Regions from separate parts of the Streptomyces sp. NPDC051684 genome, predicted to be linked through region 1. Evidence: riboswitches for the same ligand, from Rfam matches in the RefSeq annotation. Region 1 holds a riboswitch; each other region holds the start of a gene.

What was found. Region 1 has a riboswitch for S-adenosylmethionine ahead of ACIA8D_RS36825 (GNAT family N-acetyltransferase). Riboswitches for the same ligand answer to the same signal wherever they lie in the genome.
Region 2: linked by a shared signal. The riboswitch ahead of ACIA8D_RS35425 (aminotransferase class V-fold PLP-dependent enzyme) and the one ahead of ACIA8D_RS36825 (GNAT family N-acetyltransferase) in region 1 are both predicted to bind S-adenosylmethionine.
Region 3: linked by a shared signal. The riboswitch ahead of thrC (threonine synthase) and the one ahead of ACIA8D_RS36825 (GNAT family N-acetyltransferase) in region 1 are both predicted to bind S-adenosylmethionine.

Annotation. Positions count from the first base shown of each region.
Region 1 is NZ_JBITCS010000047.1:44,341-54,594, reverse strand. It holds gene ACIA8D_RS36835 (NADP-dependent oxidoreductase) at 1-31, shown strand, start outside; gene ACIA8D_RS36830 (alpha/beta fold hydrolase) at 123-941, shown strand; gene ACIA8D_RS36825 (GNAT family N-acetyltransferase) at 950-1,648, opposite strand; SAM riboswitch class I at 1,659-1,745, opposite strand; gene ACIA8D_RS36820 (TIGR00266 family protein) at 1,834-2,511, opposite strand; gene ACIA8D_RS36815 (PPOX class F420-dependent oxidoreductase) at 2,682-3,080, opposite strand; gene ACIA8D_RS36810 (S8 family serine peptidase) at 3,369-7,028, shown strand; gene ACIA8D_RS36805 (DUF3311 domain-containing protein) at 7,645-7,899, shown strand; gene ACIA8D_RS36800 (sodium:solute symporter) at 7,896-9,389, shown strand; gene hutH (histidine ammonia-lyase) at 9,386-10,254, shown strand, end outside.
Region 2 is NZ_JBITCS010000042.1:44,777-55,030, reverse strand. It holds partial or broken gene ACIA8D_RS35445 (ATP-binding protein) at 1-836, shown strand, start outside; gene ACIA8D_RS35440 (response regulator transcription factor) at 833-1,495, shown strand; partial or broken gene ACIA8D_RS35435 (SLC13 family permease) at 1,624-2,817, shown strand; partial or broken gene ACIA8D_RS35430 (glycerate kinase) at 2,801-2,980, shown strand; gene ACIA8D_RS35425 (aminotransferase class V-fold PLP-dependent enzyme) at 2,932-4,317, opposite strand; SAM riboswitch class IV at 4,494-4,611, opposite strand; gene trpD (anthranilate phosphoribosyltransferase) at 4,699-5,763, opposite strand; gene ACIA8D_RS35415 (cytochrome bc complex cytochrome b subunit) at 5,897-7,537, opposite strand; gene ACIA8D_RS35410 (Rieske 2Fe-2S domain-containing protein) at 7,534-8,589, opposite strand; gene ACIA8D_RS35405 (c-type cytochrome) at 8,586-9,395, opposite strand; gene ACIA8D_RS35400 (heme-copper oxidase subunit III) at 9,477-10,097, opposite strand.
Region 3 is NZ_JBITCS010000016.1:124,558-134,811, reverse strand. It holds gene groL (chaperonin GroEL) at 1-1,217, opposite strand, end outside; gene ACIA8D_RS20790 (cold-shock protein) at 1,527-1,733, opposite strand; gene ACIA8D_RS20785 (MoaD/ThiS family protein) at 2,166-2,441, opposite strand; gene thrC (threonine synthase) at 2,490-3,806, opposite strand; SAM riboswitch class I at 3,825-3,979, opposite strand; gene ACIA8D_RS20775 (glucosyl-3-phosphoglycerate synthase) at 4,141-5,088, shown strand; gene ACIA8D_RS20770 (isopeptide-forming domain-containing fimbrial protein) at 5,127-6,938, shown strand; gene ACIA8D_RS20765 (trehalose-6-phosphate synthase) at 7,026-8,417, shown strand; gene otsB (trehalose-phosphatase) at 8,394-9,224, opposite strand; gene ACIA8D_RS20755 (DUF3263 domain-containing protein) at 9,275-9,502, opposite strand; gene ACIA8D_RS20750 (ABC transporter substrate-binding protein) at 9,513-10,254, opposite strand, start outside.

The DNA of each region.
Region 1 (10,254 bases):
GGTCCGCGGAAAGCTGGTCCTCCTGGTCTGACGCCCTCCTGGGGCGATGAGTTTTCCTCCCGGCCGGGGTCCCCACCTACGTCACCGCGACCGCGGACGACCGCCCAGGGGAAGGACGACCCGTGACCACCACCCGTACCCTCGATGTCCCCGGTGCACGGCTGCGCTACGAGGTCCGAGGCTCAGGACCGTTGCTGCTGCTCATGGGATCGCCGATGGACGCGGCGGCCTTCGCGCCGCTGGCCGAAGCGCTCGCGGGCGACCATACGGTCGTCACCCACGACCCGCGGGGCATCTCGGGCAGCGTCCTCGACGACCCCGAGCAGGACTCCACTCCCGAGCTGCGGGCGGACGACGTCTCCGCGCTGCTCGACGCCCTCGAAGCGGACTCCGCCGACGTGCTCGGCAGCAGCGGCGGCGCGGTCACGGGGCTCGCACTGATCGCGCGCCATCCCGGACGGGTGCGCACGCTCGTCGCGCACGAGCCCCCGCTCCTCGAACTGCTCCCCGACGCCGCGGAGCAGCGCGCCGCGGCCGAGGACATCGTCGCGACGTTCCACCGCGAAGGGGTGGCGGCGGCGTGGGGCAGGTTCATGGGCAACGCGGGCTTCGACACCGGGCCCGGCGCAGCCGAGGACGCCCCCGGCCCGCCGCCCGGTGAGCCCTCCGAGCAGGACCTCGCCAACAGCGCCCGCTTCTTCGCCCACGAACTGCTGCACACCAGCCTGTACATCCCCGACCTCGCGGCCCTGACGGCCGGCCCGACCCGCGTCGTGATCGGCATCGGCGCCACGTCGGCAGGCCTGATCACGGCCCGCACCTCCCGGGCCCTCTCCGAACGCATCGGAACCCCGCCGGTCGAATTCCCCGGCGACCACGGCGGATTCACGGACCAGCCCAAGGAGTTCGCGGAGCGGCTGAGGGAGGTACTGAAGGGCTGAGGCCTGGCCTACGTTTGTGGAGCCACGGTATTCGCCTCGTCCTGGCGCACGCCACGACCATGGAACGTCGGGCATGAGCGCCGTCGGGCGCTGCGGCGGAGGGCCACCTGGTGGAGCAGGTGGGCGTGCACCTGGCTCCACTCGGCTTTGATGACGGAGTACATGGCGGAATCCCTGAGTCGACCGTTCTCGCCCGAGGCCCAGGACATGGACCAGTTGCGCAGCACACCTTCGTAGGTGGCGCCGAGGTTCTCGATCGCCTTGCGGGACTGTTTGTTGCGGGCATCGGTCTTGAGGTCGACCCGGGCCACATCGAGGCATTCGAAGGCATACCGCATGAGCAGCATCTTGGCCTCGGTGTTGATGCCGCACCCCTGAGCGGAGGCGCCAAGCCAGGTGAAGCCGATCTCCACGGCTCGCAGAGAACCGCTCTCGGGCCAGCGACGCGGATCCCAGTACGCCGTGCAGCCGACGGCGCGGCCATCGCTCCGGCGGATCTGCGCGAAGGGAACAAGTCCCTTGGCCATCCGGCCGAATTGGGCCTCCAGGTATCCGGGAACCTCCTCGGCGCGAGGCACGAGCGTGAAGTCGAAACTGCTGCGGTTCTCCTCCGCGGATCGCGCCAGATCCGCGGCGTGGTCAAGAGAGAGCGCTTCGAGGCTGACCAGGGAGCCGTCGAGCGTGGGGACGTCGAACCAAGGACGCATGGCATGCCACTCGTCATCGTTCCTGGCGTTGGCACCTTGCTGTAGCAGGTTGCCGGACCGTCGCAGGGCCAGGTCCCTCAAGTCCTCTGGATGAACCAGGTGAGCATGACCGTCCCGGGGCGCCGCCGTCAACGGCAATACGGGGCCGCCGCCCTGGGCGACGAGCGGGCGGCGGGGCGGAGGGGTCAGCTTCGGGTGAAGGGGAGCTTTGCGGTCAGCCAGGTGATCAGGGCGCTCGGGTTGCGGCTCTGGGTCCACACCCGGCCGGGGCCGGTCATCTCGAAGACCAGGCCCTCGCCGGACGTCAGGGTCTGCATCAGGCCGCGGCTGACCTTCCGGGTCGTGTACGAGACGCCGTCGTCGAACGCGACCATGTGGCCGGAGTCGAGGACGATCTTCTCGCCCGCGCGGAGGTCGAGCACGTCCAGCGCCCCGTAGCAGGAGGCGAGCACGGTGCCCCGGCCCTCGGCGCGGACGAGGAAGCCGCCCTCGCCGCCGGCCAGGTTCTTGAAGCCGCCCCACTTGGTGTCGAGTTCGACCCCGTCGGACGAGCACAGCCAGGCGCCGCGGGCCAGGTTGAGGCCGCCGTCCACCTCGATGTCGGTGACGTCGCCGGGCAGGTTCGCGGCGAGGTCGACCCAGCCGCCCTCGGGGCCGGCGGTCAGCCGGGTGACGAACAGCGACTCGCCGCCCAGTACGCTCCGCTTGAGGCCCTTGAACAGCCCGCCCTCGGTCTTCGCCTCGACGTCGATTCCGCCGGACATGGCCATCATCGCGCCGGACTCGGCCCGGACGCTCTCGCCGGCGGCCAGCAGGACGCGGGCGACGGCGAAGGACGGGCTGTGGCGGACCTCGATGTGCATGTCTGGCCTCTTCTCGCGTGGGGGAGGACGACGGACCGCCGTCCTTCTCCATCGTCGCGCGCGGATCGTCGCCGCAGGTCAACCCGGGCTCCCGACTCGCCTGCGACCGGGGGAGGAGCCACCTGGTGGGCCGATCCTCCTGACGGATGACGGCCTCGCGCTCGACGGACCTAGAAGGTGACCTCGAGCCCGATGACGGGATGCCTGCGGTGGCGTCCCGAGATCGCGGAGTACCAGTCGCCGATGCGCGCCATCACGTACTTGCGGCGCAGCAACGCCCCCGCCTTCTTCGTCCCCGCCTCGTCCAGTACGCGCCCGGTCCCCGTGGCCCGTACGGCGTTCGGGGCGACGCGCCCGCGCACATCGCAGACGGCGACCTCGGCCCGGGAGTCGCGACGCAGCCGCTTGACCTTCCAGGCGTCGGCGGCGCTGCGCACATAGAGCCGGTCACCGTCCATGGCGTGCCAGACCGCGGTGGCTCTGGCCGTGCCGTCCTTGCGGTACGTGGTGAGGCTGACATAGCGGGCACGCTCGAACGCGGCGAGCGTGGCGGGGTCGAGTGAGGTCACAGGGGGACGGTACCGGGAGGCCGGGCCGGGGGGGGCGTCCCCCACCCGATCCTGGCGACGGCCGCGCCGGCGCGTGGGTCTTACCGTCGGCCCGGTTGGCGGATAGGCGCCGTGGCGCCAATCCGCCACCGCAAGACAAGCGCCACACCCTGCACGGTAGTTGACACTCTTCCCAGCTCCCGGAGCGCACCCAGCGCCCAAGCGCGTCCGCGCCTCCGCACCTCCGCACCTCCGCACGTCCGCACGTCCGCACGTCCGCACCCGATGGTTCCAGGAGAAGAGGCAACGATGACCAGACGCACCGCGCGACGCGGCGCGGCCCTGCTGTCGGCCGGTCTCGCGTTCGCGCTGCTGCCCGGCGGCGGGGCGCACGCCGCCGCGGACAAGGCGAGACCGCAGTCCACGAAGACCGCGCGCGCCACCCACACCGTGACACTCGTGACCGGGGACAAGGTGACCGTCACCGACATCGGCGGCGGGCAGCGCATCGTCGACGTCGAGCGGCCCAAGGGCGCCACAGGGCTGGTCCGCACCCAGGTCACCGACCGCGCGATACGCGTTGTGCCGGACGAGGCCGCCCCCTACCTCGCCTCGGGCAAGCTCGACGCCCGGCTGTTCGACGTGAGCGGCCTCATCGAGCAGGGCCTCACCGACACCAAGGCCGACGCCACCCCGCTCATCGTCACCTACGGGGGGAAGAGCGCGCGCAGCGCAGCCGCCACCCCCAAGGGCGCCGACCGCACCCGCAAGCTCGGCAGCATCGGCGGCGCCGCGCTCGACGCCGGCAAGGGGCGCGCCTTCTGGAACGACCTGACCAGCAAGGGCGGTTACACCGACGGCATCGGCAAGGTCTGGCTCGACGGCCGTGTCGAAGGCGACATGGCGGACTCCAACGCCCAGATCGGCACCCCGAAGGCCTGGGAGGCCGGACTCACCGGCAAGGGCGTGAAGGTCGCCGTCCTCGACACCGGCTATGACACCACCCACCCCGACCTCGCCTCCCGCGTGAGCGAGTCGAAGTCCTTCATCGCCGGGCAGGAGGTTGCTGACCGCAACGGCCACGGCACCCACGTCAGTTCCACCGTCGGCGGCTCCGGCGCCGCGTCCGACGGCAAGGAGAAGGGGGTCGCGCCCGACGCCACGCTCGCCGTCGGCAAGGTCCTCTCCGACGAGGGCTACGGCACCGAGTCCGAGATCATCGCCGGCATGGAGTGGGCGGCCAAGGACATCAAGGCCAAGGTCGTCTCCATGAGCCTCGGCTCCGACACGGGCAGCGACGGCACCGATCCGATGGCCCAGGCCGTCAACACCCTCAGCGCGGAGACCGGCGCGCTCTTCGTCGTCGCCGCAGGCAACGCCTACGGCCCCGGCACCATCGGCTCGCCCGGCGCCGCCGACTCGGCGCTCACCGTCGGCGCGGTCGACGCGGGCGACGAGCGGGCCTCGTTCTCCAGCCAGGGTCCGCGCCTCGGCGACGACGCACTCAAGCCCGACCTCTCCGCCCCCGGCGTGGACATCCTCGCGGCCCGCTCCTCGCTGGTCGAGGGATCCGGCAGCTACACCACCATGAGCGGTACGTCGATGGCGACACCGCACGTCGCCGGCGTCGCCGCCCTGCTCGCGCAGGCCCACCCCGACTGGACGGCCGTGCAGCTCAAGAACGCGCTGATGTCGTCGTCGAAGCGGCTCGACGACTCCGGGTACGCCCTCGGCTCCGGCCGGGTCTCCGTGCCCGACGCGATCGCCGCGAAGGTCACCGCGACGGGCAGCGCCGACCTCGGCTCCTACCGCTGGCCGTACGACGCCAACAAGCCGGTCACCAGGACCGTCACCTACTCCAACTCCGGTGACAGGGCTGTTGAGTTGGACCTCGCGGCGCAGGGGGTGCCGGACGGCGTCGCGACGCTCGCCGACTCCAAGGTGACCGTCCCCGCGCACGGCACCGCCTCCACCACCGTCACCGGCGACGGCGCCAGGGCCGCTGTGGGCACCAACAGCGGTCAGATCGTGGCGAGTTCGGGCGGTGCGGCCGTCGCGCACACCGCCTTCGGCCTGGTCAAGGAGGAGGAGCGGTACACGCTCACCGTCCATGTGAAGGACCGGGACGGCAAGCCGGCCGCGGCCGACCTCATGTACCAGCAGCTCGCCAAGGACACCATGCCGCAGCCGGCCACGGTCGACACGTCCGGCACGGTCGAGCTCCGCCTGAAGCCCGGGACGTACTACGTGGACTCGTTCCTCGATGTGCGCGGCGCCCACGGCAAGGACTCCCTCGGTACGGCCTATCTGGCCGACCCCGAGGTGAAGGTCGACAGGGACCGCGAGATCACGCTCGACGGCACCGCGCTGCGCGAGGTCGCCACACGCGTCGCGAAGGACACCGACCCGCACCAGACGCTCGTGCAGTACGACCGCAGGGCGGGCGGCGCCGACGTGTTCGGCATGGCCCTGCTGCCCATCAAGTACGACACGCTGTACGCCCTGCCCACCCGGCCGGTGAGCGAGGGCAGTTACGCCTACCGCACCACCTGGCGCGAGGCCCAGCCGCACATCACCGTCGACGGGGTCGACGAGGTGTGGGAGCAGCCCGGCTCCACCCTCCTCAAGGGACAGAACAGGCTCGCCCTGGTGAACGCGGGTGCGGGCGCCCCCGGCGACTACGCGGGCAAGGACGCGGCCGGCAAGGGCGTCCTCGTGCACATCGACGGCACCCGGACCCCGGCGCAGATCGCCCAGGCCGCCCAGGAGGCGGGCGCCGAGGCGCTGTTCCTCACGGACGACGCCCCCGGCCGCCTGAACACCCTGTTCTACAACGACGACAACAGCGAGCGACCGCTGCAGATCGCGAGCGTCACCAACGCCGACTTCGCCCGGCTGCTCGCCAAGCAGAAGCGCGGTGAGCGCATCAGGATGACGGGCGTCGCCGACCCCACGTACTCCTACGACCTGTCGAAGGGCTACAAGGGCGCGATCCCGGACAAGGGGCTGCTGTTCGCGCCGGACGCAAAGGACCTCGCCACCGTCGACACCACCTTCTACGGTGCGAAGAAGGCCGAGGGCAGCGAGTTCCGCCACTCCGTCGACCCGTCCTTCCCGGTCGCGGGCGGCTTCCAGGAGCGGTACCACTTCCCGGGGCACCGCACCGACTACGTCTCCGTCGAACCGGGCCAGAAGTGGCACGAGTCCGTCAACCTCGGCCCCCTGGAGGAGCGCAGCGGTCTGGTGGCCTACCGACCGGGCAAGCGCACCCAGTTGAACTGGTTCAAGCCGGTCTGGCATCCCTACGGCGGCAGCGGTCTCGGCTGGGGCCAGGAGCGGCGCGGCGACCAACTCCGCTTCAACATCCCCGGCTGGGGCGACTCCGGCCCGGACCACACCGGCTTCGGCGACCCGTACAGCTCCGAGTCGGGCATGACGCAGACCACCGAGGCGTTCGTGGACGGCGAGAGCGCGGGCCGACGCACGGGCAGTACCGCCCAGTTCGGTGTCAGCGACGGTTCCGTGCTGCCGTTCAAGGTCGTCACCGACACGGCGCTCGACCCGACGGTGTGGGGCATCGGCACCACCTCGCACAGCGAGTGGACGTTCCGCTCGGGCAGCACGCCGGAGGACGCGTACACGTTCCTGCCGCTGATCAACCTCAACTACGACATCGGCACCGACCTCGCCGGGAAGATCCAGGCGGGCAAGCGGCTGCCGATCGGCCTGTCCGCCGAGTACGTCAAGGACGCGGCCGGCACCGGCGCCATCGGCGGCGGCGCCCTGAAGGTGTCCTACGACGACGGCAAGACCTGGAAGTCCGTGTCCCTCTCCGGATCCGGCGCCCACTGGAAGGGCACCCTGAACGTGCCGAAGGACGCCGCCTCGCTGTCGCTGCGGGCGAGCGCGAAGGACGACAAGGGCGGATCCGTGTCGCAGGAGATCGTCCGGGCGGCGGCCGTCAAGTAACAGCGGAACAACCGTGAACCAGGCCTCCGGGTGAGGCGGAAGAGGAGCGGAGGCCCGGCGCGCGGCGAGTGCGCGCCGGGCCACCGTTGTTCATGGGTGGCGCACCGGACGGGAGCCCGCCTCTCGTGACGGTGCGTCATGATCGCGCGGCAGGTATCCACTTGAGGGAAAAGTTGCATATGCCGTACCATTTTTGATGCGAGGCGCCCCAGCGCGCCGAGCGGCCCCAAGCCCCCGGGCCATGTGACCAATGACCGAGCCGGTCAGAGCCGCAACGCCGACAGCGCGGCTCCGGCCCTCCGCCGTTTGTCGCGGTCCCCGGGGCGGGTCTTTCCGCACGCTCCTGGGCCACGGCATGCCCGGCGGAGTTCGCGAGGCGCGTGCGAAGGGGAGCCGCGCGCCTCCAGGGTGGCCCCCGCCGACGTTCCGGATGATTTCCGGCGGGGGCCACCGCTGCAGTCCTCCACCACCGCCCGTTCGCCATGCCACGACGCGGCGCCTTCCGGCCGGGGCGCGACGCCGTTCCTGCACCGTGAGAATCGGCCATTGCCAAGATCCGTTCACCGGGCAAGCATTCCCCGCGCACATGGCCGCACGCCCGGAGGGAGCACGTCTCGTGTCACGCCGCTGGATCCTCTATTCGCTCAGCGCCGTCCCGGTCGCCGGGTCGTTGATCGTCGTCAACACCGAGCGGCCCTACGTACTGGGCCTGCCGATGGTGGTGTTCTGGGCCGCCCTGTGGGTGGTGCTCACCACCGTCGTGATGGCCGTCGTCTACTTCCTCGATCCCGCGAATCGCGAACCCGATGAACCGGTCGGCGAACGCGGCGAGTTCTCTGGCGGCACCACCGCCGAAGGAGCCGCCCGATGAACGTCGCCCTCGCCATCCTCGGCAGCGCATTCGTCCTCGTGCTCGTCCTCGGGCTGCTCGCCCGGCGCGGCCGCACCATGGACCTCGAACAGTGGTCCGTCGGCGGGCGCGGGCTCGGCAGCCTGCTCGTCTTCCTCCTCGCCGCCGGCGAGAACTTCACCACGTACACCTTCCTCGGTGGCAGTGGCGGCGCCTACTCGATGGGCGGGCCGATGATCTACATGTTCTCGTCGATCTGCTACGTCGTCTTCTACTGGCTGGCCCCGCCGATCTGGGCGTACGCCCGCCGCCACAAACTGCTCACCGCCCCGGACCTGTACGCCCACAAGTACCGCTCGAAGGCGTTCGGCGTGCTGACCGCCTTCGTCGGCGTGGTGTCCCTCGTGCCGTACCTGGTGCTCCAGCTCAAGGGGCTCGGCATCATCGTGTACGAGTGCTCGTACGGCCGGATCCCGCAGGGCGCGGCCGTGTGGATCGGTGTCGCCGTCATCGCCGTGTACGTCACCGTCTCCGGCCTGCGCGGCACCGCCTGGAACGCGATCATCAAGGACACGCTGATGCTGGTCCTCGTCGTGGGGCTCGGCCTGTACCTGCCGATCCACTACTACGGCGGGCTCGGTGACATGTTCCACGCGCTGTCCGCCGCCCACCCGCACTTCCTGACTCTGCCGGACCACGGGTACAGCGTGTGGTGGTACATCTCCACCAGCCTGCTGTTCGCCCTCGGCATCTGTACGTGGCCGCACATGATGCCCGGCATCCTCGCCGCCCGCAGCGCCAAGGCGCTGCGCCGCAACGCCGTGATCACCCCCGCGTACCAGATCGTCCTGGTGATGGTCCTCGTCATCGGGTTCACCGCCGTGCTCAAGGTGCCCGGCCTGAAGGACGGGGACCTCGCGCTGCTCTCGCTCGCCAAGGACGCGCTGCCGCCGTGGCTGGTCGGGCTCGTCGGCGTCGCGGGCATGCTCGCCGCGCTCGTCCCCGGGGCGATGCTGCTGCAGTCCGCCGCGATGCTGGTCGCGAAGAACATCTACCAGACGGCCCGCCCCGCCACGAGCGAGCAGGCCGTGGGACGGCTCAGCCGGCTCCTCGTGCCGGTCCTCGCCCTGGTCGCCGCCGTGCTCACCTTCCGCGGCGGCGAGGCCATCGCGATGCTGCTGATCATGGCGTACGGGTTCGTGGTCCAGCTCTTCCCGGTCCTCGTGGCCTCGATGTGGCGGCGCAACCCCGTCACCACCGCGGGCGCCTGGGCCGGGGTGTGCACCGGCGTCGCCCTCGTCGGCTGGACCACCCTCACCGATGCCACCACCGCGAGCCTGCTGCCGTGGGCTCCGCGGCCGGTGCAGGACCTCGACGTGGGGGTCGTCGCCATGGTCGCCAACATCCTCGTACTCACCGTCGTCAGCGCCGCCACCCGGCACCGCGCCGGACACCAGGGCGACACCCGCCCCGCCACCCCCGCCACCGTCCCGGAAGGAGCCGCCCTGTGACCACCACAGCCACCGAACCCCTCGTCATCGGTGAGCGGCCGCTCACCCTCGACGACCTCGTCGCCGTCGCCCGCCACCACCGTCCCGTCGCACTCGGCGCGGGGGCCGAGAAGGCCATGGGACCGAGCGCCGCCTGGATCTCCCGGCTCACCGACGACATGTCCGAGGGCGACGCCGCGCGGCCCGTCTACAGCGTCAACACCGGATTCGGCTCGCTCGCGGGACGGCAGGCCTTCGAGACCCCCGAGGACGCCGTCGAACTGTCCCGCCGGCTCATCGTCTCCAACGCCTGCGGCGTCGGCCGGCACTGCGGCGAGGACGTCGTGCGCGCCACCATGCTCATCCGCGCCTCCAGCCTGGCCCGCGGCTACTCGGGCGTGCGCCCCGACGTCGTGCACACCCTGCTCGCCATGCTCAACTCCGGTGTCCACCCGGCGATCCCCGAGTACGGCTCCCTCGGCGCCAGCGGCGACCTCATCCCGCTCGCCCACCTCGCGCTCGCCCTCAGCCGCCCGGCCGGTGACACCGACCCGGAGGAGGACAGCGGACTCGTCCACCACGAGGGCGAGTTGACGAGCGGCCGCGCCGCGATGGCCGCCGCCGGCATCGAGCGACTCGCCCTCGGCGCCAAGGAGGGCCTCGCCCTCACCAACGGCACCTCCTACTCCACCGCGCTGTGCGCCCTCGCCCTCGCCGACGCCGAGAACCTCCTCGCCACCGCCGAGGTGACCGCCGCGATGAGCATCGAGGCACTGCTCGGCTTCGGCGACGCCTTCCTGCCGCAGCTGCACGAGGCCCGCGGCCACCCCGGGCAGATCGCGACGGCGGCCCGGCTGCGGGAACTCCTCGACGGCAGCGCGTTCGT
Region 2 (10,254 bases), on a different contig from region 1:
GCGGGCCGCATCCTGCGTCCCGTACGCCTGGTGCGCACCACCGCCGCGCAACTCACCGAGCAGGACCTCACCCGGCGCATCCCCGTGCAGGGCCGCGACGACATCGCGGCGCTCGCCGAGACGTTCAACGGAATGCTCGACCGACTGGAGCGGGCGTTCGCCGCGCAGCGCGAGCCGTCGACGACGCCGGGCACGAGCTGCGGACGCCCATCACCATCGTCAGCGGCCATCTGGAGCTGATGGGCGACGATCCGCACGAGCGCGAGGAGACGGTGCGGATCGTGATGGAGGAGCTGGACCGGATGAGCCGCATCGTCGAGGACCTGCTGCTCCTCGCGAAGGCGGAACGCCCGGACTTCGTGACGCCTGAGCCGGTGCAGCTCGCCGAGCTGACCGCCGACGTCTTCGTCAAGGCCAGGGCGCTCGGCGAGCGGGACTGGCAGCTGGCCGAGGTCGCCGACACCGAGGCCGAGTTGGACCCGCAGCGGATCACACAGGCGATGGTCCAGCTCGCCCAGAACGCGGTGCAGCACACCGTCCCCGGGCAGCGCATAGGGATCGGCTCGCGGGTCGTGCGCGACCGGGCGGAGCGCGAGCGCGTCGAGCTGTACGTCGCCGATGCCGGGCCCGGCGTCACCGAGCAGGACGCCGCGGTGATCTTCGAGCGGTTCCGGCGGGGCACCGCGCGACGCGGCTCGCGGAGCACGGGCGCCGGGCTCGGCCTCGCGATCGTCCAGGCCATCGCCCAAAGCCACGGCGGCCGCGCCGAACTGAGCCGCACCGACGGCGGTGGGGCCACCTTCACCCTCGTACTCGACCGGACGGAGCCGAGATGAACCGCATCCTGATCGTGGAGGACGAGGAGCGCATCGCCTCGTTCGTGGAGAAGGGGCTGCGCGCGGGCGGCTTCACGACGACGGTCGTCGGGGACGGCGACAGCGCCCACGACTACGCCCTGACCGGCGGCTTCGACCTGATCGTCCTGGACATCGGGCTGCCGGGCCTGGACGGTTTCACGGTCCTGCGGCAGCTGCGCGAGGCCCGGGTGACGACGCCCGTGATCGTGCTGACCGCGCGCGACTCGGTACGGGACACGGTGGCGGGCCTGGAGGGTGGCGCCGACGACTGGATGACCAAGCCGTTCCGCTTCGAGGAGCTCCTCGCGCGGGTCCGGCTGCGACTGCGGACTGCCTCCGGCACGCCCGAGGTGACGATGCTCGGCGGCGGCGACCTCACGCTTGACCTGCGGACGCGGCGGGCGCGTGCGGAGGGGCGGACGGTTTACCTGACGGCCCGTGAGTTCGTGCTCCTTGAACTGTTTCTGCGTCATCCCGGCCAGGTGCTGTCCCGTGAGCAGATCCTGTCCCATGTGTGGGGGTACGACTTCGATCCCGGGTCGAACATCGTGGATGTGTACGTGCGGGCGCTGCGGAAGAAGCTTGGCGCTCGGCATGTGGAGACGGTGCGGGGGATGGGGTACCGGTTGCGGGAGTGAGGGTTGCGGTCGCGGGGCTCTGCCCCGGACCCCGCGGGCTCTCGTCCAAAGGCGGGGCTTGATGTGGGTGAACTTCCCTTCATGTGTCGCTCATTGGAGGCTCACCGCGCCGCACCACGCTGAACCGCGTGACCCTGAATCTCCGTACCGCCGCGCCCCTGTGCGTCGCCCTCAGCATCTGCGCGCTGCTCGTGGTTCCCGGCAACTTCCCCGGGCTGAACGGCGACGCCCGGATCACGCTCGCCGTGTTCGCACTCGCGACCTGTGCGTGGATCGGGACGTCGATCGACGACACGTACATCGCGCTCGGCGCGGGCCTCGCGCTCACCGCGACGGGCGTGATCAGCAGCGAGACGCTGTTCAGCACGCTGGGCGACGAGACGGTGTGGCTGCTGATCTGCGCGTTCGTGCTCGCCGCCGCCGTGGCCCGCAGCGGGCTCGCGGGGCGGGCGGCGGCGTTCCTGGTCAGCGGGGCGCGCGGCGTACGGCAGTTGACGCATCTGACGACCGCGGCGCTCGTCGTCACCGCCTTCGCGGTCCCGGCCACCTCGGGCCGCGCGGCGCTCGCGCTGCCCGCCTTCCTGGCCCTCGCGAAGGTGCTGGCCGACCGGCGCCGGCTGGTCGTGATGCTGGCGCTGCTCTTCCCGACGGTCATCCTGCTCTCCGCCGTCGCGACGCTGATCGGCGCGGGCGCGCACCTCATCACCGTGTCCGTGTTGTGGGAGGCGACGGGCGAACGGATCGGCTTCACGGAGTGGCTGCTGCTCGGCCTGCCGCTCGCCATCGCCTCCTCCCACCTGGCGGCGGAGGCCGTGCTGTTGACGACGACGCGGCGCGCGGACCGCGAGGGCCCGGTGCGGATCACGCTCGACGAGCTCCAGGAGCACAGCGAGCAGCCGGTCACCGGCCCCTGGGGGCCGGCCGAGACCCGCTGCGCCCTGCTCCTCGCCACGGTCGTCGCCCTGTGGTGCAGTGAACCGCTGCACCAAGTGCCGCCCGCCGTCGTCGCACTGATCGGCGCGGTGGTCGCGGCCTCCCCCGCGCTCGGCACCGTACGGCTGAAGGACGCGCTCGGTACGGTCCCGTGGTCGCTGCTCCTGTTCATGGCGGCGACGATGGCGATGGGCGTCGCGCTCGCCGAGTCCGGCGCCGCGAAGTGGCTGGTGGGCGGGGTCCCCCTGGACGTACTGCCCTGGCTGTTCCTCGCCGTGGTGATCGCGGTGAGCACGGCCGCCCACCTGATCCTCCAGTCCCGCCCGGCCCGCTCCTCCGTGCTCGTGCCACTGGTCATGGCGGCGGCGGTCGGCCTACAGCTCGATCCTGCCCGCCCCGGTGACGCTCGCGGAGGCGCTGGGCCGGGGCGGCGAGTTCCTCACCGACGCCACCGAACGGGCCCTGCGCATGATCCTGCTGGGCAGCCGGCTCGCCCCGCGCGATCAGGCGTTGGTGGTGTCCGGCACGCAGCGACCGTCCTCGGTGCGGTAGCTCCAGCGGGCACCGTCGCGCACGAGCTCCTTCACGGCGGACACGAAGCGCTCCACGTGCTCGTCGGGCGTCCCGGCGCCGAAGCTGACGCGGATGGCGTTGAGCGACTTCTCGCCCGGCGCGGCCTCCGGGGCGCCGCACTCGCCCTGCTGCTGCGGGTCGGAGCCGAGCAGCGTGCGCACCAGCGGGTGGGCGCAGAACAGGCCGTCGCGGACCCCGATCCCGTACTCGGCGGAGAGCGCGGCGGCGAAGTGCGAGGAGTTCCAGCCCTCGACGACGAACGAGAGCACGCCCACACGCGGCGCCTCGTCGCCGAACAGGGAGAGCACCTGCACCTCGGGCACCTCCGCGAGCCCGTCCTGGACCTTGCGGATCAGGTACTGCTCGCGGGCGACGAGGTTGTCGAACCCGGCCTCGGTGAGCGCCTTGCAGGCGGAGGCGATGGAGTACACACCGATGACGTTCGGGGAACCGGCCTCGTGGCGGGCCGCGGTGGTCTGCCACTCGACGTCGACGCCGCCGTCGACGCGCCGCGCCACCTTCTTGGAGGCGCCGCCACCGGCGAGGTACGGCTCGGCGGCCGTCAGCCAGTCGGAGCGGCCCGCGAGCACGCCCGAGCCGAACGGGGCGTACAGCTTGTGCCCGGAGAAGGCGACCCAGTCGACGTCCAGGTCCTGCACGGAGACGGGGTGATGGGGCGCGAGCTGCGCGGCGTCGAGCACGATGCGGGCACCGTGCGCGTGAGCGGCCGCCGCGAGCTCGCGCACCGGCCAGAGCTCACCGGTGACGTTGGAGGCACCGGTGACACAGACGAGGGCGGGGCCGTACGGGTCGCGCTCGGCGAGGGCGCGCTCCAGGGTGTCGACGGCCTCGCCGGGCGTGCGGGGCGCGTTGAGGTACGTGACCCGCGCGTCGCGCCACGGCAGCAGCGAGGCGTGGTGCTCGGTCTCGTAGACGAACACCTGGCAGTCGGCGGGCAGCGCGGCGGCGAGCAGGTTGAGCGAGTCGGTGGTCGAGCGGGTGAAGACGACCTGGTCGTCCTCGCGACAGCCGAGGAACTCGGCGACGGCGACCCGGGAGTTCTCGAACAGGTCGGTGGACAACTGCGAGAGGTACCCGGCGCCGCGGTGCACGCTGCCGTAGTACGGCGCGTAGGCGGCGACGTCGTCCCACACCCGCTGGAGGGCCGGCGCGCTGGCGGCGTAGTCGAGAGCGGCGTACGTGACCTCGCCACCGGTGACGAGCGGCACGGTGACGTCCCGGCCGAGGACGGCGAGCGGGGCCGCGGTCTCAGCGGGGGCCGAGGTACAGGCGGCGGCGTCGACGGAAACAGACATGGGTGAACTCCCTGGCGCGGTAAGCGAATTGACCATGCCGGAGCGCTGAGCGACAGGGCTCGACAGCACGGAAAGAAAGATGGAACGGGTACGCGGAGGCGGGGCCGAAACGCCCTACCGCATTCGCTTGCTCACGAGACTGCTCCCTTGAGGACCAGGACCCCAGGGTTGCGAGGGGTCCGCGCTTGCCACGCGCCTTGCTGCGCACGGCCTGGTCTTCACCCAGGGCACCCCGCCACGGACGGAGGGTTGCCGGACAGCGGGCTGGGGCCTCGATCGCTGTCACTCATGACCTTGGAAAGCATCCTGCCACAGGTCTCACCAACAGCAAGGGCGCAGTCCAAAATCTGGACTGCGCCCTGCGTCACACCATGAACGCGCCTACCGGTTGCTGGCCGCCACCCACCGCTCCAGCGCGGTCTTCGCCGCCCCGGAGTCGATCGACTCGGCGGCCCGGTCCATGCCGGCCCTGATCTGCTCGACGAGCGTGCCCTCGCCGGGCCGCACGGCCACCAGCGCCGCCGCCGAGTTCAGCAGCACCGCGTCGCGCACGGGCCCCCGCTCGCCGTCGAGCAGGCGCCGGGCCACCTCCGCGTTGTACGAGGGGTCGCCGCCGCGCAGCGCCTCGATGGGCACCACGTTGATGCCGACGTCGCGCGGGTCGAAGGACTCCTCGCGCACGGCGCCGTCGCGCACCACCCACACGCGCGAGGTCCCGGTGGTGGTCAGCTCGTCGAGACCGTCGTCGCCGCGGAACACCAGGGAGGAGTTGCCGCGCTCGGCGAAGACCCCGGCCACGATCGGCGCCATCCGGGCATCGGCGACGCCGACGGCCTGCGCCTTCACCTTGGCCGGATTGGTGAGCGGACCAAGCAGGTTGAAGACGGTGCGGATGCCGAGCTGGCCGCGGGCGGCGCCCGCGTAGCGCAGGGCGGGGTGGAACTTGATGGCGAAGCAGAACGTGATGCCCGCTTCCTCGGCGACCTCGGGCACCCGCTTCGGCGACAGGTCGAGATTGACGCCCAGCTTCTCCAGGACGTCGGAGGATCCGGAGGCGGAGGACGCGGCGCGGTTGCCGTGCTTGACGACCTTGGCGCCGGTGCCCGCGACGACGATCGCGGACATCGTGGAGATGTTGACCGTCTTGGCGCCGTCGCCGCCGGTACCGACGATGTCGACGGTCTCGCCGGGCACATCGATCACATTGGCGTGCTCGTACATGCCGCGTACGAGGCCGGAGATCTCCTGCACGGTCTCGCCCTTGGCGCGCAGCGCCACCGCGAACCCGGCGATCTGCGCGTCGGTCGCCTCGCCACGCATGATCCGGTCCATCGCCCACGCGGTGTCGTCTGCGCTCTGGTCGCGGCCTTCCAGCAGGCCGTTCAGGACGGCGGGCCAGGAACGGCCCGCCGCGGTGTCGCCTCCAGCGGGGTTCAAAGCGCTCATGGCCGCTCCTGTGTGCATCTGTGGGTCGAAAGGTGCTGCGGTCCCACCCTATCCAGGTCCAGGGACCGCAAAGAGCCCCCGTCCAGGCAATGGACGAGGGCTCCCGCTGTGGCTTACAGCGACGGATCAGAGATCAGTGGTGGCCGTGGCCGCTGGTGATCTCCTTGTACTCCTCGGCGGTCGGCTTCGGGATCTGGTTGTTCTCCCCGTAGTAACCGCGCGAGAGCTTGCCGCGCAGCTTCTGCAGCCGCGTGACCTTGCGCTCGACACCGTTCTCGTCGACCGTCGGGCCGATCTCGACCGGCGCGTACTGCTCGTGCGCCGTGAGCGTGTGCAGGGCCTCCTGGTCGAGCGGCTCGTGCACCTCGATGAACTCACCGTGCGGCAGGCGCTTGATGATGCCGGACTCGCGTCCGTGCAGCACCTTGTCCTTGTCGCGGCGCTGGAGGCCGAGGCAGATCCGCTTGGTGACGATGAAGGCGATGACCGGTCCGACGAAGAACGCGATCCGGACGAACCAGGTGATCGCATTGATCGACAGGTGGAAGTGCGTGGCCCAGAGGTCGTTTCCACCACCGATGAGCAGCACCAAGTACCAGGTGATCCACGCGACACCGAACGCCGTACGCGTCGGAGCGTTGCGCGGGCGGTCCAGGATGTGGTGCTCGCGCTTGTCGCCGGTGACCCAGGCCTCGATGAACGGGTAGACCGCGATCGCGACCAGGACCAGCGGGAAGATCACGACCAGCGGGATGGCCACGCCCAGGACGAGCGTGTGACCCCAGAAGTCGATCTCCCAGCCCGGCATCACACGGATCAGGCCCTCGGAGAAGCCCATGTACCAGTCCGGCTGGGCGCCCGTGGACACCTGGTCGGGTCGGTACGGACCGATGGCCCAGATCGGGTTGATCGTGGCGATCGCGGCGACCACCGCGATGACACCGAAGACCAGGAAGAAGAAGCCGCCCGCCTTGGCCATGTAGACCGGGAGCAGCGGCATGCCCACGACGTTCTTGTTGGTCTTTCCGGCACCCGCGAACTGCGTGTGCTTGTGGTAGAAGACCAGGATCAGGTGCGCCGCCATCAGGCCGAGCATGATGCCCGGCAACAGCAGGATGTGGATCGAGTAGAACCGCGCGACGAAGTCGCCGCCCGGGAACTCTCCGCCGAACAGGAAGAACGACATGTACGTGCCGACGATCGGCACGGACAGGATCGCGCCCTCCATGAAGCGGACACCGGTACCGGAGAGCAGGTCGTCCGGGAGCGAGTAACCGGTGAAGCCGGTGAACATGCCCAGGACGAACAGCAGGAAGCCGAACAGCCAGTTGACCTCACGCGGCTTGCGGAACGCACCCGTGAAGAACACGCGCATCATGTGCACGAACATGCCCGCGAGGAAGATCAGCGCGGCCCAGTGGTGGATCTGACGGATCAGCAGGCCACCGCGCACATCGAAGGAGATGTGCATCGTCGAGTTGAAGGCCTCCGACATCAGCTGCCCCTGGAGCGGGACGTAGCTGCCGTCGTAGGTGACCTCGTTCATCGACGGGTGGAAGAACAGCGTCAGATACACACCCGTGAGGATGATGATGATGAAGCTGTACATGCAGATCTCGCCGAGCATGAAGGACCAGTGGTCCGGAAAGATCTTGCGCATGTTGGACTTGGCCAGGGAGTAGATCCCCAGACGTCCGTCGGCCCAGTCGGCTACACGCTCGCCGGCCGGTGCCTTCTCGCGCGCAGGCGCGTCGTTCGTCGTCGTAGTACTCATCCGCGCTCCCAGAAGGCAGGACCGACGGGCTCAGCGAATTCGCTCAGCGCCTCGAGGTGACCCTCTTCGTTGACGCCGATGCGCAGCTGCGGCAGCGCGTGACCGGCCGGACCGAAGATCACCCGGGCACCGTCGGAGAGGTCGAAGGTGGACTGGTGGCACGGGCACAGCGCGTGGTGCGTCTGCTGCTCGTACAGGGAGATCGGGCAACCCACGTGGGTGCAGATCTTCGAGTACGCCACGATGCCCTCGTGGGACCACTCGAGTTCCTGCTTGTCCTTGATGTTCTCCGGCTGAATCCGGACGAGCATCAGGGCGTCCTTGGCGATGTTCGTCTGGAAGTCCTCGTCGTGCTCCTCCAGGCCCTCGGGCTTGGCGAAGGTGAGCGAGCCGACCGCGATGTCCGAAGGCAGCAGCGGCTCGTTCGTGTTCATGTTGACGAGGGTCAGGCCCTTCTTCCACGACGTGGTGCGCAGCTTCTTCTCGGGCAGCGGCCCGAGGTCACGAAGCAGCACCACACCGGAGAGGGGCACCAGCGCGAGAGCGCCGAACAGGGTGTTGCGGATCAGCTTGCGCCGGCCGAACTGCGACTCACGGGCGCCGTCGGCGAAGTCCTGGAGGACCTTCGCCTTGACCTCGGGCTCCGCCTCGATCGGGTGCCGCTCCTGGATGACCTCTTCGTCGGACATCAGGGTGCGGGCCCAGTGGACCGCGCCCGCGCCGATGCAGAACAGCGCCACACCGAGGGTCGTACCCAGCGCGAAGTTCAGCGCGCTGATGTGACCCAGCGGGAAGATGTAGACGCTCGTATCGACGTCGATGGTGACGTACGAGGCGATGAACCCGACGGTCGCCAGCATGGACACCATGAACAGGAAGGCAACGACGCGCTCGGACCGCTTGGCGGCCCGCTCGTCGATGTCCTGGATCCGGTGCTCGTGGGGCGGCAGACCCGGGTCGGTGAAGGGCTCGTCCTTCACCGCGACCGAGCCGTGCTCCTCGGCTTCCTGCTCAGTGGGCAGGTTCTCTTCTGGAATGTCTTGGCTACTCATGACTTCTTGGCCTTTGCGGTCCGAGCGGCAACCCAGATGGCGACGGCGATCAGACCGCCAAGACCGAAGATCCAGGCGAACAGGCCCTCACTGACCGGGCCGAGCCCGCCCAGCTTGAGTCCACCGGGGCTCTCGGTCTTGTCACCATTGACCGCGTCGAGGTACGCGATGATGTCCTTCTTGTTCTGCTTGGTCATCGTCGTGTCCGGGAACGACGGCATGTTCTGCGGGCCGGTCTGCATGGCCTCGTAGATGTGCTTCGGGGCCACACCCTCAAGGCTCGGTGCGAACTTGCCGTGTGTCAGCGCGCCACCCTCACCGGTGAAGTTGTGGCACTGGGCGCAGTTGGTGCGGAACAGCTCGCCACCCTTGGCGATGTCCGCGCCGTTGGCGCTGTAGTCCTTGTCGGTCGGCGCGACCGGACCGGCACCGAGCGACGCGACGTACGCCGCGAGCTGGTCGATCTCGGCCTGCGAGTAGATGACCTTCTTCTTCGGGACCTGCGCGCCCGGCTGCTGGGCCGGCATACGGCCGGTGCCGACCTGGAAGTCGACGGCGGCGGAGCCGACGCCCACGAGGCTCGGCCCGTCGGAGGTGCCCTGACCGCCGGTTCCGTGGCAGCTGGCGCAGCCGACGGAATAGAGCTTCTTGCCCTCGTCGATGGCGAGGGACTGGGCGGTTTCATCGGCCTGCGCCTTGTCCGCGGGTGCGAACGCGGCGTACAGCCCCCCGGTGGCCGCCAGCGCGAGGAGTAGGACGACGACCGCCGCCAGCGGATGGCGTCGTCGTGCGGAGAGCTTTTTCACGGATTACCCCGGTGTCAGGATCTTCTGCGTCGGTGCTGCGGAAATGTGTCGGGTTCTTCGCCCGATGCTGTGATCGTCGAACTACTTGATCAGGTAGATCGTGGCGAAGAGGCCGATCCAGACGACGTCGACGAAGTGCCAGTAATAGGACACGACGATGGCGGCCGTCGCCTGATGGTGGGTGAACCTCCGGGCCGCGTACGTCCTGCCGAGGACGAACAGGAAGGCGATGAGGCCACCTGTCACGTGCATGCCGTGGAAGCCGGTGGTCAGGTAGAACACCGAGCCGTACGGGTCGGAGGAGAGCGAGAGCCCATCCTTCTTGACCAGCTCGGTGTACTCGTAGACCTGACCGCCGATGAAGATCGCACCCATGATGAAGGTGACGATGAACCACGACCGGAGCTTCTTCACGTCGCCGCGCTCAGCGGCGAACACGCCCATCTGGCACGTGAGTGAGGAGAGCACCAGGATCGTGGTGTTCGTCGCGGAGAACGGAAGGTTCAGCGCATGCGCCATTTCCTTCCAGTGATCCGGTCCGGTCACCGATCGCAGGGTGAAGTACATCGCGAAGAGGGCCGCGAAGAACATCAGCTCGGAACTCAGCCAGATGATGGTTCCGACGCTGGTGAGGTTCGGTCGATTGACCGACGGGTGCGCGTGCCCGGTTTCTACTGTCGTTGCTGTCGCCACGACCGACATTATGTCGGTCGCTTATCTCGCCCTCACTCCGGGGGGTGCCGTTCGGAGTGTCTGGGGGGTGTGTCCAGCCCATATGGCCCATCGGAGCCGTGTGCGAACCGGTGTTGACGGGGTGTCGGGAGGAGTAGGCTCCGCGGCACGGATCACCGTACAGACG
Region 3 (10,254 bases), on a different contig from region 1:
TCGACGGCCGCCTTCGCGTTGCGAACGGCGTCCTCGATGCGGTGCTTGCGCTCCTTGAGCTCGACCTCGGTGGCCGCGCCCGCCTTGATGACGGCCACGCCGCCGGCGAGCTTGGCGAGGCGCTCCTGGAGCTTCTCGCGGTCGTAGTCCGAGTCGCTGTTCTCGATCTCGGCGCGGATCTGGTTGACGCGACCCTGGACCTGGTCGCTCTCACCGGAGCCGTCGACGATCGTCGTCTCGTCCTTGGTGATGACGACCTTGCGGGCGCGGCCGAGCAGGTCGAGACCGGCGTTCTCCAGCTTGAGGCCGACCTCCTCGGAGATGACCGTGCCGCCCGTGAGGATGGCGATGTCACCGAGCATGGCCTTGCGGCGGTCACCGAAACCCGGGGCCTTGACGGCGACGGACTTGAAGGTGCCACGGATCTTGTTGACGACCAGGGTCGACAGGGCCTCGCCCTCGACGTCCTCGGCGATGATCAGCAGCGGCTTGCCGGACTGCATGACCTTCTCGAGCAGCGGAAGGAGGTCCTTCACGTTGCCGATCTTCGAGTTGACGATCAGGATGTACGGGTCCTCGAGCGAGGCCTCCATACGCTCCATGTCGGTGGCGAAGTACGCCGAGATGTAGCCCTTGTCGAAGCGCATGCCCTCGGTGAGCTCGAGCTCCAGACCGAAGGTCTGGGACTCCTCGACCGTGATGACGCCTTCCTTGCCGACCTTGTCCATGGCCTCGGCGATGAGCTCGCCGATCTGGGTGTCGGCGGCCGAGATGGAGGCGGTGGAGGCGATCTGCTCCTTGGTCTCCACCTCCTTGGCCTGCTCGAGGAGGGCGGCGGAGACGGCCTCGGTGGCGCGCTCGATGCCGCGCTTGAGGGCCATCGGGTTGGCGCCGGCGGCTACGTTGCGAAGGCCTTCGCGAACGAGCGCCTGGGCCAGGACGGTCGCGGTCGTCGTGCCGTCACCGGCGACGTCGTCCGTCTTCTTCGCGACCTCCTTGACCAGCTCGGCGCCGATCTTCTCGTACGGGTCCTCGAGCTCGATCTCCTTGGCGATGGACACACCATCGTTGGTGATCGTGGGGGCGCCCCACTTCTTCTCGAGGACGACGTTGCGACCCTTGGGGCCCAGGGTCACCTTGACGGCGTCGGCGAGCTGGTTCATGCCGCGCTCGAGGCCGCGCCGTGCCTCCTCGTCGAACGCGATGATCTTGGCCATGTGAAGTGGTCCTCCCGGACGGGGTGGCTAACGCAAAAGGACCGTGCTGGTGCCCGCGACGGACGGCCTGCGGGCCTTGTGGCTCCTTGCACCACCCGGCCCCCGGACCTCACCGACCCGATCCAAGTTTTGTCACTCTCACTCGGAGAGTGCTAAGCCCAATGATTAGCACTCGACCCCTGCGAGTGCAAGGCCGTACCACAAGAACCGCACGTCGGTGCAGGCAGCACAAAGGGCCCGCCCCCGGCTACCCGGGAGACGAGCCCTCCATGACGTGCGACGTACAAGCTTCCAGTCTGACGCGCGCGTTCAGCCGGCGGCCACGCGGACCATGTCCGCCTGCGGCCCCTTCTGGCCCTGCGAGATCTCGAACTCGACCCGCTGCCCCTCCTCGAGGGTGCGGTAGCCGTCCATCTGAATCGCGCTGTAGTGGACGAAAACATCCGCACCACCGTCGACCGCGATGAAGCCGTACCCCTTCTCCGCGTTGAACCACTTGACGGTGCCCTGAGCCATGCCTAACTCCCCTATTACTGGCCCTTGCGCAGGACCGCACTTCGCGGACCCGGGTCAGACCTCACGCCCCATGGGATATGGGGGTGTGCGCCGGAACGCGTCGACCGCGGCTGAATGTATCTGCCCAACTGCCGTCTGCAACAGGTCAATCGGACGAGAATTCTGGGCACGCCAGATCGGGGAAACCGGGCCAACTCACCGGATCCCCGGGCAACTCGGGCCGCGTAAATGCCGTAAAAGGCCCGAAAGGGCTGGACACTTTGGCTGCTTCTTGTCGGGGTGCGGGCGAGAACTCATATGCGCCCGTCATGCACCGCTCGGGGAAACGCAGCAGCTTCCCCAACTGTACCGCGCTCAACCATGCAGAATTGCCCCCTCCGCTTCTCTCGCGGAGGGGGCAATTCGGGTAACTCTGTGTAGACCTACAAAAGATCAGCCGCCCGCGACGGCGGGAATGATCGAGACGCCGGCGCCGTCCGGCGTGGCCGTCTCCAGACCCTGCTCGAAGCGGACGTCGTCGTCGTTGACGTAGACGTTCACGAAGCGGCGCAGCTTGCCCTGGTCGTCGAGGACGCGGGCGGCGATGCCGGTGTGGTTCTTCTCCAGGTCGGCGATGACGTCGGCGAGGGTGGCCCCCTCGGCGGCGACCTCGGAGGCGCCGCCGGTGTAGGTGCGCAGGATGGTGGGGATACGAACGTTGACGCTCATGGCGGTAACTCCTGTTGCTACAAGTGTCGGTCGGGCTCGGAGTCGGACTCAGAGGTCGGCGGCGAGGCCGGCCTCGCGGAACGCGTCCAGGTTCGGCCGGATGGTGGCGGTGGCCTGAGAGGAGTCGGCGACCGCGTCCAGCGTCTTGAGCCCGTCACCGGTGTTCAGGACGACGGTGGTCAGCGACGGGTCGATCTGGCCCGCCTCGATGAGCTTCTTCGTGACGCCCAGGGTCACACCGCCGGCCGTCTCCGCGAAGATGCCCTCCGTGCGCGCGAGCAGCTTGATCGCGTCGACGACCTGCTCGTCGTTCACGTCCTCCACGGCGCCGCCGGTGCGCCGCGCGATGTCGAGGACGTACGGGCCGTCGGCCGGGTTGCCGATCGCGAGGGACTTGGCGATGGTGGTCGGCTTCTGCGGGCGGACCACGTCGTGGCCGCCCTTGTAGGCGACGGAGACCGGGGAGCAGCCCTCGGCCTGGGCGCCGAAGAGCTTGTAGGGCTTGTCCTCGACGAGGCCGAGCTTGATCAGCTCCTTCAGGCCCTTGTCGATCTTCGTGAACTGCGAGCCGGACGCGATCGGGATGACCAGCTGGTCCGGGAGCTGCCAGCCGAGCTGCTCGCAGATCTCGTACGCGAGCGTCTTGGAGCCCTCGCCGTAGTACGGGCGCAGGTTGACGTTGACGAAGCCCCAGCCCTCGCCCAGCGGGTCGCCGATGAGCTCGGAGCAGAAGCGGTTCACGTCGTCGTAGTTGCCCTCGATGGCGACGAGGTCACCGCCGTAGACACCGGCCATGACGACCTTGCCCTGCTCCAGGTCGTGCGGGATGAACACGCACGAGCGGAAGCCGGCGCGGGCGGCGGCGGCGCCGACGGCGCCGGCCAGGTTGCCGGTGGAGGAGCAGGAGAGGGTGGTGAAGCCGAAGGCGCGGGCGGCCTCGATGGCCTGCGCGACGACGCGGTCCTTGAAGGAGTGCGTCGGGTTGCCGGAGTCGTCCTTGACGAACAACTTGCCCTCGGCGACGCCCAGTTCACGGCCGAGGTTGTCGGCCTTGACGAGCTTGGTCCAGCCCGGGTTCAGGTTCGGCTTCTCGGCGACGTCGGCCGGGACGGGCAGCAGCGGGGCGTAGCGCCAGATGTTGGCGGGTCCCGCCTCGATCTGCTTGCGCAGCGCCTCGGGGTCACCGACGGGCAGGTCGTACGCGACTTCGAGGGGTCCGAAACACTCGGCGCAGGCGAAGACGGGGCCGAGCGGGACGACGGCGCCGCACTCACGGCAGGAGAGGCCGGAGGCCGGTCCCAGGTCGACAGCGTCGACGGCGGGGGCGGAAGCGACGGTTTCGGTTGCGACGGTCTGTGCAGCCATGAGAGGCGAGGCCCTTTCTCCTCATCTTCCTCGCGACGCATCTCGCCACGAGACGGATTTGGCACCTTCACTAGCCGGGAGCCTCGCGGGCGCACTGCGATGTGCGGACGAGACCGGCTGGAGGGTTGCCGGGGCTTCAACGGGCCGTATCCCTCTGCCCCTCTGGATGAGCGGTATTCGATTGTGTGGATTCAGTTGTGTACGACGGGCGACCCCCGACATGCGATGGTCACCGGCGTTGTTCAAGACTGTAACCGAAGGCCCGGACCCTTGAGATAGTCGTCCGAACCGCGAGATGGATCACATGGTGATCCTTAGGGAAGGAACCCAGACCGTGCTGGAAGAGGTCGAGCGCTGGCTGAACAGGCGCTCCTGGTCCGTGGCGGACCATCCGCTGCACCGGTTGATCGCCGCCAAGCACGCGTCGGGACAGACGGTGAGCGTCGTACTGCCCGCGCTGAACGAGGAGGAGACGGTCGGCGAGATCGTCTCCGAGATCCGGCGGACGCTGATGACGGACGCGGTGCCGCTCGTCGACGAGCTCGTCGTGATCGACTCCGGCTCCACCGACCGCACCTCCGAGGTCGCCGCGGCGGCCGGCGCGCGCGTCGAGCACCGGGACACGATCCTGCCGCGGGTGCCGGTCAGGGCCGGCAAGGGCGAGGTGCTGTGGCGCTCCCTGTTCGTCACTTCCGGTGACATCGTGTGCTTCGTCGACGCCGATCTGCAGGAGTTCTCCGCGGACTTCGTCTCGGGAATCGTCGGGCCGCTGCTCACCGAGCCGGGCGTGCAGTTCGTGAAGGCGATGTACGACCGTCCGCTGGCCGGGGCCGCCGGGCAGGGCGGCCGGGTGACCGAGCTGATGGCGCGGCCGATCCTCAATCTGCACTGGCCCCAACTGGCCGGGTTCGTCCAGCCGTTGGGCGGCGAGTACGCGGCGCGGCGCTCGCTGCTCGAACGGCTTCCGTTCCCGGTCGGGTACGGCGTGGAGCTCGGCCTGCTCGTGGACGCGCTGCACACCGTGGGCCTCGACGCGCTCGCCCAGGTCGACGTCGGCGTACGCAAGCACCGGCACCAGGACGGGCAGGCGCTCGGCCGGATGGCGGCGGCGATCTACCGCACGGCCCAGCTGCGCCTCGCGCGCGGGCACCTGGTCAGGCCGGTGCTCACGCAGTTCGAGCGCGGCGACGAGGGCTTCGAGCCGCGCACCCACCCGGTCGACACGGAGGAACGCCCGCCGATGATCGAAATCGGTGAGTACGCGGAGCGTCGCGTGGCATAAGCACGGACAAATCGTATGTTTTGCCTAAATTGCCCTTTATGTTGCTTAAACATCTCCAGGGCAAGGCGGCCTGTGCCGTCACCGCCGCCCTCGCCGCCTGCATGGCGGGACTGGCACCGAGCCCCGCCTCCGCGGATGTGGTCTCCCCCTTCGCCAAGCGCTACGACGAATCGATCTACGGCGACTTCAAGACCATCGGCAACACGGTCATGGGCTGCCCGACGGACGACGCCACCATGGCCGCGCGCTGCGCCGTCGCCGCGAACGGCGAGGGCAAGGACAACAACAACACGTTCAACATGCAGCGGATCAACACCGCAGGGACGACGGACGGCTACGGCTCCAGCACCGGCCGGGTCACCGTCCCGCCCGGCGCCGAGGTCGCCTACGCCCGCCTCTTCTACGGCGGCAACGACGGCACGTACAAGGGGCCGAGCGGGGCCCAGATGAAGCGCTGCGACATCTCCGGCGCCGATGTGGACCCCTCGCCCGGCGACCCGCTGGACGCGGCCCCCGCGGTCGGCGTGAACGGCGCGGCCCCGACCAAGGTCTCCCCCGAGAACCTGGTCAAGGACCCCGCCTCCACCAGAGGCCCGCACTACTACACGGGCGAGGCCGACGTGACGAGCCTCTTCAGCGGGGTCACCGGCACGGGCACCCCGGTCCCGGTCTCGGTCGGCGACATCTGGGCGCCCACCGGCAAGGGCTGTGTGGCGGGCTGGTCGATGACCGTGGTCTACAAGTACGACTCCCCGAACGAGACCTACGCCCCGGACCGCCGCAACGTCTACATCTACGGCGGCCACGTCCTGCAGCGCTCCACCTCCCCGGCCACCCGGGTCACCGTGGACGGCTTCTACCGGACCTCGGGCACCCCGCACGCGAGCGTCACCGCGTACGAGGGCGACTGGAACACCCCGGGCGACAAGTTCGCCGTCGGCGGCCAGAACATCCCCGAGGCGCACACCGGCAACACCAACAACTTCTTCATCTCCGAGGACGACGGCGCCCTCGACCCGAAGATGGTCAACAACCTGAGCATCGACGCGAAGGAGTTCGACGTCACGGGCAGCCGCTCCACGCGGGCCGCCGGGGCCGAGCCGATCCCGGTCGGCTCGACCTCCACCACGCTCGACTTCTCCACCAAGGGCGACACGTACGTCCCCTCGGCGCTCGCCCTGTCCGTACCGGTGCCCGACCTGGAGATCTCCAAGACGGCGAGCCCGGCGAAGGTGGAGCCCGGCGACACGGTCACGTACACGGTGAAGGCGAAGAACGTCAGCCGGCTGCCGTACCCCAACGCCAAGTTCACCGACGACCTCACCGAGAACCTCGACGACGCGACGTACAACGGCGACGCGAAGGCAAGCATCGGCGACGTCGACTACACGAGGCCGAAGATCAACTTCACCGGTGACATCCCGGCCGGACAGACCGCTACCGTCACGTACTCGGTGAAGGTCAACGACCCGGTGAGCGGCGACGGCAAGCTCACGAACAGCGTCACCGCCGACACCCCGCGCACCAACTGCGAGGAGGGCTCCACCGACGAGCGCTGCGGCATCGCGCCCGTTATCGAGCGGGAGGCACCGGCGCCCTCGCCGACCAGCCCCGAGCCGACGCCGACCCCGACGAAGCAGCCGGGTGAGCAGACGACCGAGCCGACACCGGCCCCGTCGGCGAGCAGCCACAGCCCGCAGGCACGGCCCACTCCGCCGAACCCGCCGAGCTCCGGCGAGATGGCCGAGACCGGCACCGACTCGAACCTGCCGCTGTACGGCGGGCTCGCCGTCGCGCTGTGCGGGCTCGGCGCGCTGATCCTCGCCGCGGTCCGCGGCCGCAAGGACTGACCCGAGCGCGACCTTCGTATACGGCCGGGCCCCCGACGGGGCCCGGCCTTACGTTTGAACGTTTCCGGGCCGGGCTAGCGTGCCCGTATGAGTTCCACGACGCATGGTGCTGCTGAGGTTCTCGTCGCGTCCAACCGCGGCCCGGTCTCCTACGTCGTCGACGACGCGGGAGAGATCGGGGCGAAGCGCGGCGGGGGCGGTCTGGTGTCGGCGCTGAGCGTCGTCGAGGACAAGCTGTGGGTGTGCTCGGCGCTGAGCGAGGGCGACCGGGAGGCGGTGCGCCGCGGCGTCACCGAACCCGGGGTGCGGATGCTGGACATCGACGCCGAGGTCCACACGGACGCGTACAACGGGATCGCGAACTCGGTGCTGTGGTTCGTGCACCACATGCTGTACCAGACACCTCTGGAGCCGTCGTTCGGCCCGGAGTTCCGCCGCCAGTGGGCGTCCTACGAGGCGTACAACCGGGCCTTCGCCGAGGCGCTCGCCGAGGAGGCGGCGCCGGGCGCGACGGTCGTCGTGCAGGACTACCACCTGACGCTGGTGCCGGGAATGCTCCGCGAGCTCCGCGACGACCTGCGGATCGGGCACTTCTCGCACACGCCGTGGGCGCCCGTCGACTACTTCCGGATGCTGCCCGACGACATCGCCGAGCAGGTCCTCAGGGGCATGCTCGGGGCCGACCGCTGTGCGTTCCTGACCCGGCGCTGGGCGGACGCCTTCACCGACTGCTGTACGCATCTCGTCGGCGGCACGTCCGGCACCCGGATCGGGGTGCACGGGCTCGGCGCGGACGCGGACTTCCTGCGCGAGCGGGCGCACCGGGACGACGTGGAGGAGCGGCTGGCGGCGCTGCGGGCGCAGATCGGCGGGGACGGTTCACGGAAGGTGATCGTCCGAGTCGACCGCACCGAGCTGTCGAAGAACATCGTGCGGGGGCTCCACGCCTACGAGCTGCTCCTGGAGGAGCGGCCCGAGTGGCGCGAGCGGGTGGTGCACGTCGCGTTCGCCTACCCCTCGCGCCAGGACCTGGCCGTGTACCGCGACTACACGGACGAGGTGGCACGGGTCGCGGAGGCCATCAACTCCCGCTTCGGTACGGAGGGTTGGACACCGGTCGTGCTCCACGTGAAGGACGACTTCGCGCGCTCGCTTGCCGCCTACCGGCTCGCCGACGTCGCGCTGGTGAACCCGATCCGGGACGGCATGAACCTGGTCGCCAAGGAGGTGCCGGTGGTCTCCGACGACGGGTGCGTACTGGTGCTCTCGCGGGAGGCGGGGGCGTACGAGGAGTTGGCCGAGGACGCGCTGACGGTCAACCCCTACGACGTGAACGGGACGGCGCGGGCGCTCGCGGAGGGACTCGCCATGCCGGTCGACGAGCGGGCGGAGCGCACGAAGCGGCTCGCCGCGGCGGCGACGGCGCTGCCGCCGGGGCCGTGGTTCCTGGACCAGCTAGAGGCGCTGCGCCAGGGCTGACAGGAACGCGGCCAACTCCGCGGGGCCCGCCACCAACAGGTCCGCCCTGTCGGCGAGTTCGGGCACGACCGTGTCCGCCGCCACCAGGAGGCCCGGCACCCCGTCGGAGCGGAGCTTCTCCACCGCCGCGAAGGCCGGGAGGTCGCCGAGGTCGTCGCCCGCGTAGAGGACGGACCGGGCGCCCACCTCCCGTACGTACTCGGCGAGCGCGACGCCCTTGTCGACGCCGGGCGGGCGCAGCTCCAGGACGAGGCGGCCCGGTTCCACGATCAGGCCGTGCCGGGCGGCGAGTTCCGACAGGGGGTCGCGGAGGGCGTCGAAGGCGGCCTGCGGGTCGCGGGCGCGGCGCGTGTGGACCGCGACGGCACGCCCCTTCTCCTCGACATACGTGTCGTGCCACAGGCCCAACTCGCCGAGTACGCCCGGGAGTTCGGCCCGGACGGTAGCCACGCCCGGGTGCGGGGCGGGGGCGGTGACCGTGCCGGTGACGGCGTCCCAGCGTTCGGCGCCGTAGTGCCCGAGGACGACGAGGTGCTCCAGGCCCGGGACGCCGGCGAAGCCGCCGTGGCGGACCGCGGTGCCGGCCGGGCGGCCCGTGACCACCGCGACCGCGGCGACCTTCGGGGCGAGGGCGGCGAGGGCGGGGACCACGGTGGGGTGGGCGCGGGCCTGGTCGGGGTCGGGGACGATGGGGGCGAGGGTGCCGTCGAAGTCCAGCCCGACGATGCCCTGCCGGGGGTGGGCCAGGAGGGCGTCCAGGCCCTCGCGTCCGGCGGTCGTCCGTGGGGCGTGCTCATGGCTGACCATGCCGTTGACGATAGCCGGGGTTGACGTCTCGGGGCTCCGCCCCGGTGGGGCTAGCGCTCGCGGCGCCGCGCGTCCCGGACCCGTCTCAAGCGATTGACGGTCACCGGGGCGAACTCCAGGGCGCGGGGGTCGTCCAGGAGGGCGTTCAGGAGTTGGTAGTAGCGGACCGGTGCCAGGTCCAGGTCCTCGCGGATCGCCCGCTCCTTGGCCCCCGGCGAGGCCCAGCCCCGGCCCTCGAACACGAGAACCGCGCGCTCACGGGCGCCGAGAGGATCCATGCCCGCCACGCTACTCCGCGGATTCCGCGGCCGCCGCGTCGTTCTGGATCGAGCCGAGCGTGCCCGCCGCGCTGCCCTGCGGCGTGACGGTGGAGCCGATCTGCTTCTTGATCTCGGCGCTGACCTCGGGCCAGGACGTCTTGTTGGCCGGGTAGTACGTGGCGCCCGCGAGCTCGTCGATGAACGGCCGCAGGGACTTGTCCTTGGCCGATGACGTCATCGCGTCCGACGCGGAGACCGTGACCGGCGCGACGGTGTACTTGCGGGAGAAGTCGAGGACGTTCTTCTTGTTGTAGGCGTAGTCGAGGAACTCCCCGGACTCCTTGGGGTGGCCGCCCTGCTTGAACGCCATCATCCAGTCGGTGACGCCCATCGTGGACTTGGGCGTGCCGTCGGGCCCGGGGATCGCCACGTCGCCGTAGTCGACGCCCTTCGCCTTCGCCATGTTCATCAGCGTGGGGTGGCCGGACAACATGCCGACCTGGCCCTTGGCGAAGGCCTGGAAGGCGGGCGTGCGGTTGAGCTCGCCGGGGGCGGTCGGGCCGGTGAGGCCCTTGCCGACCAGGTTGTTCTTGAGCCAGGTCAGGGCCTCGACGTTCTTCTTGTCGTCGAGGGCGTAGGAGCCGACGTTGTCGGTGTAGCCGCCGCCGTTGCTGAGCATCCAGATCAGCGTCTCGGCCTGCGCCTCCTCGGTGCCGAGCGGCAGCGCGAAGGGGTAGCGCACGCCCTGCGCCTTGAGCGCCTTGGCGTCG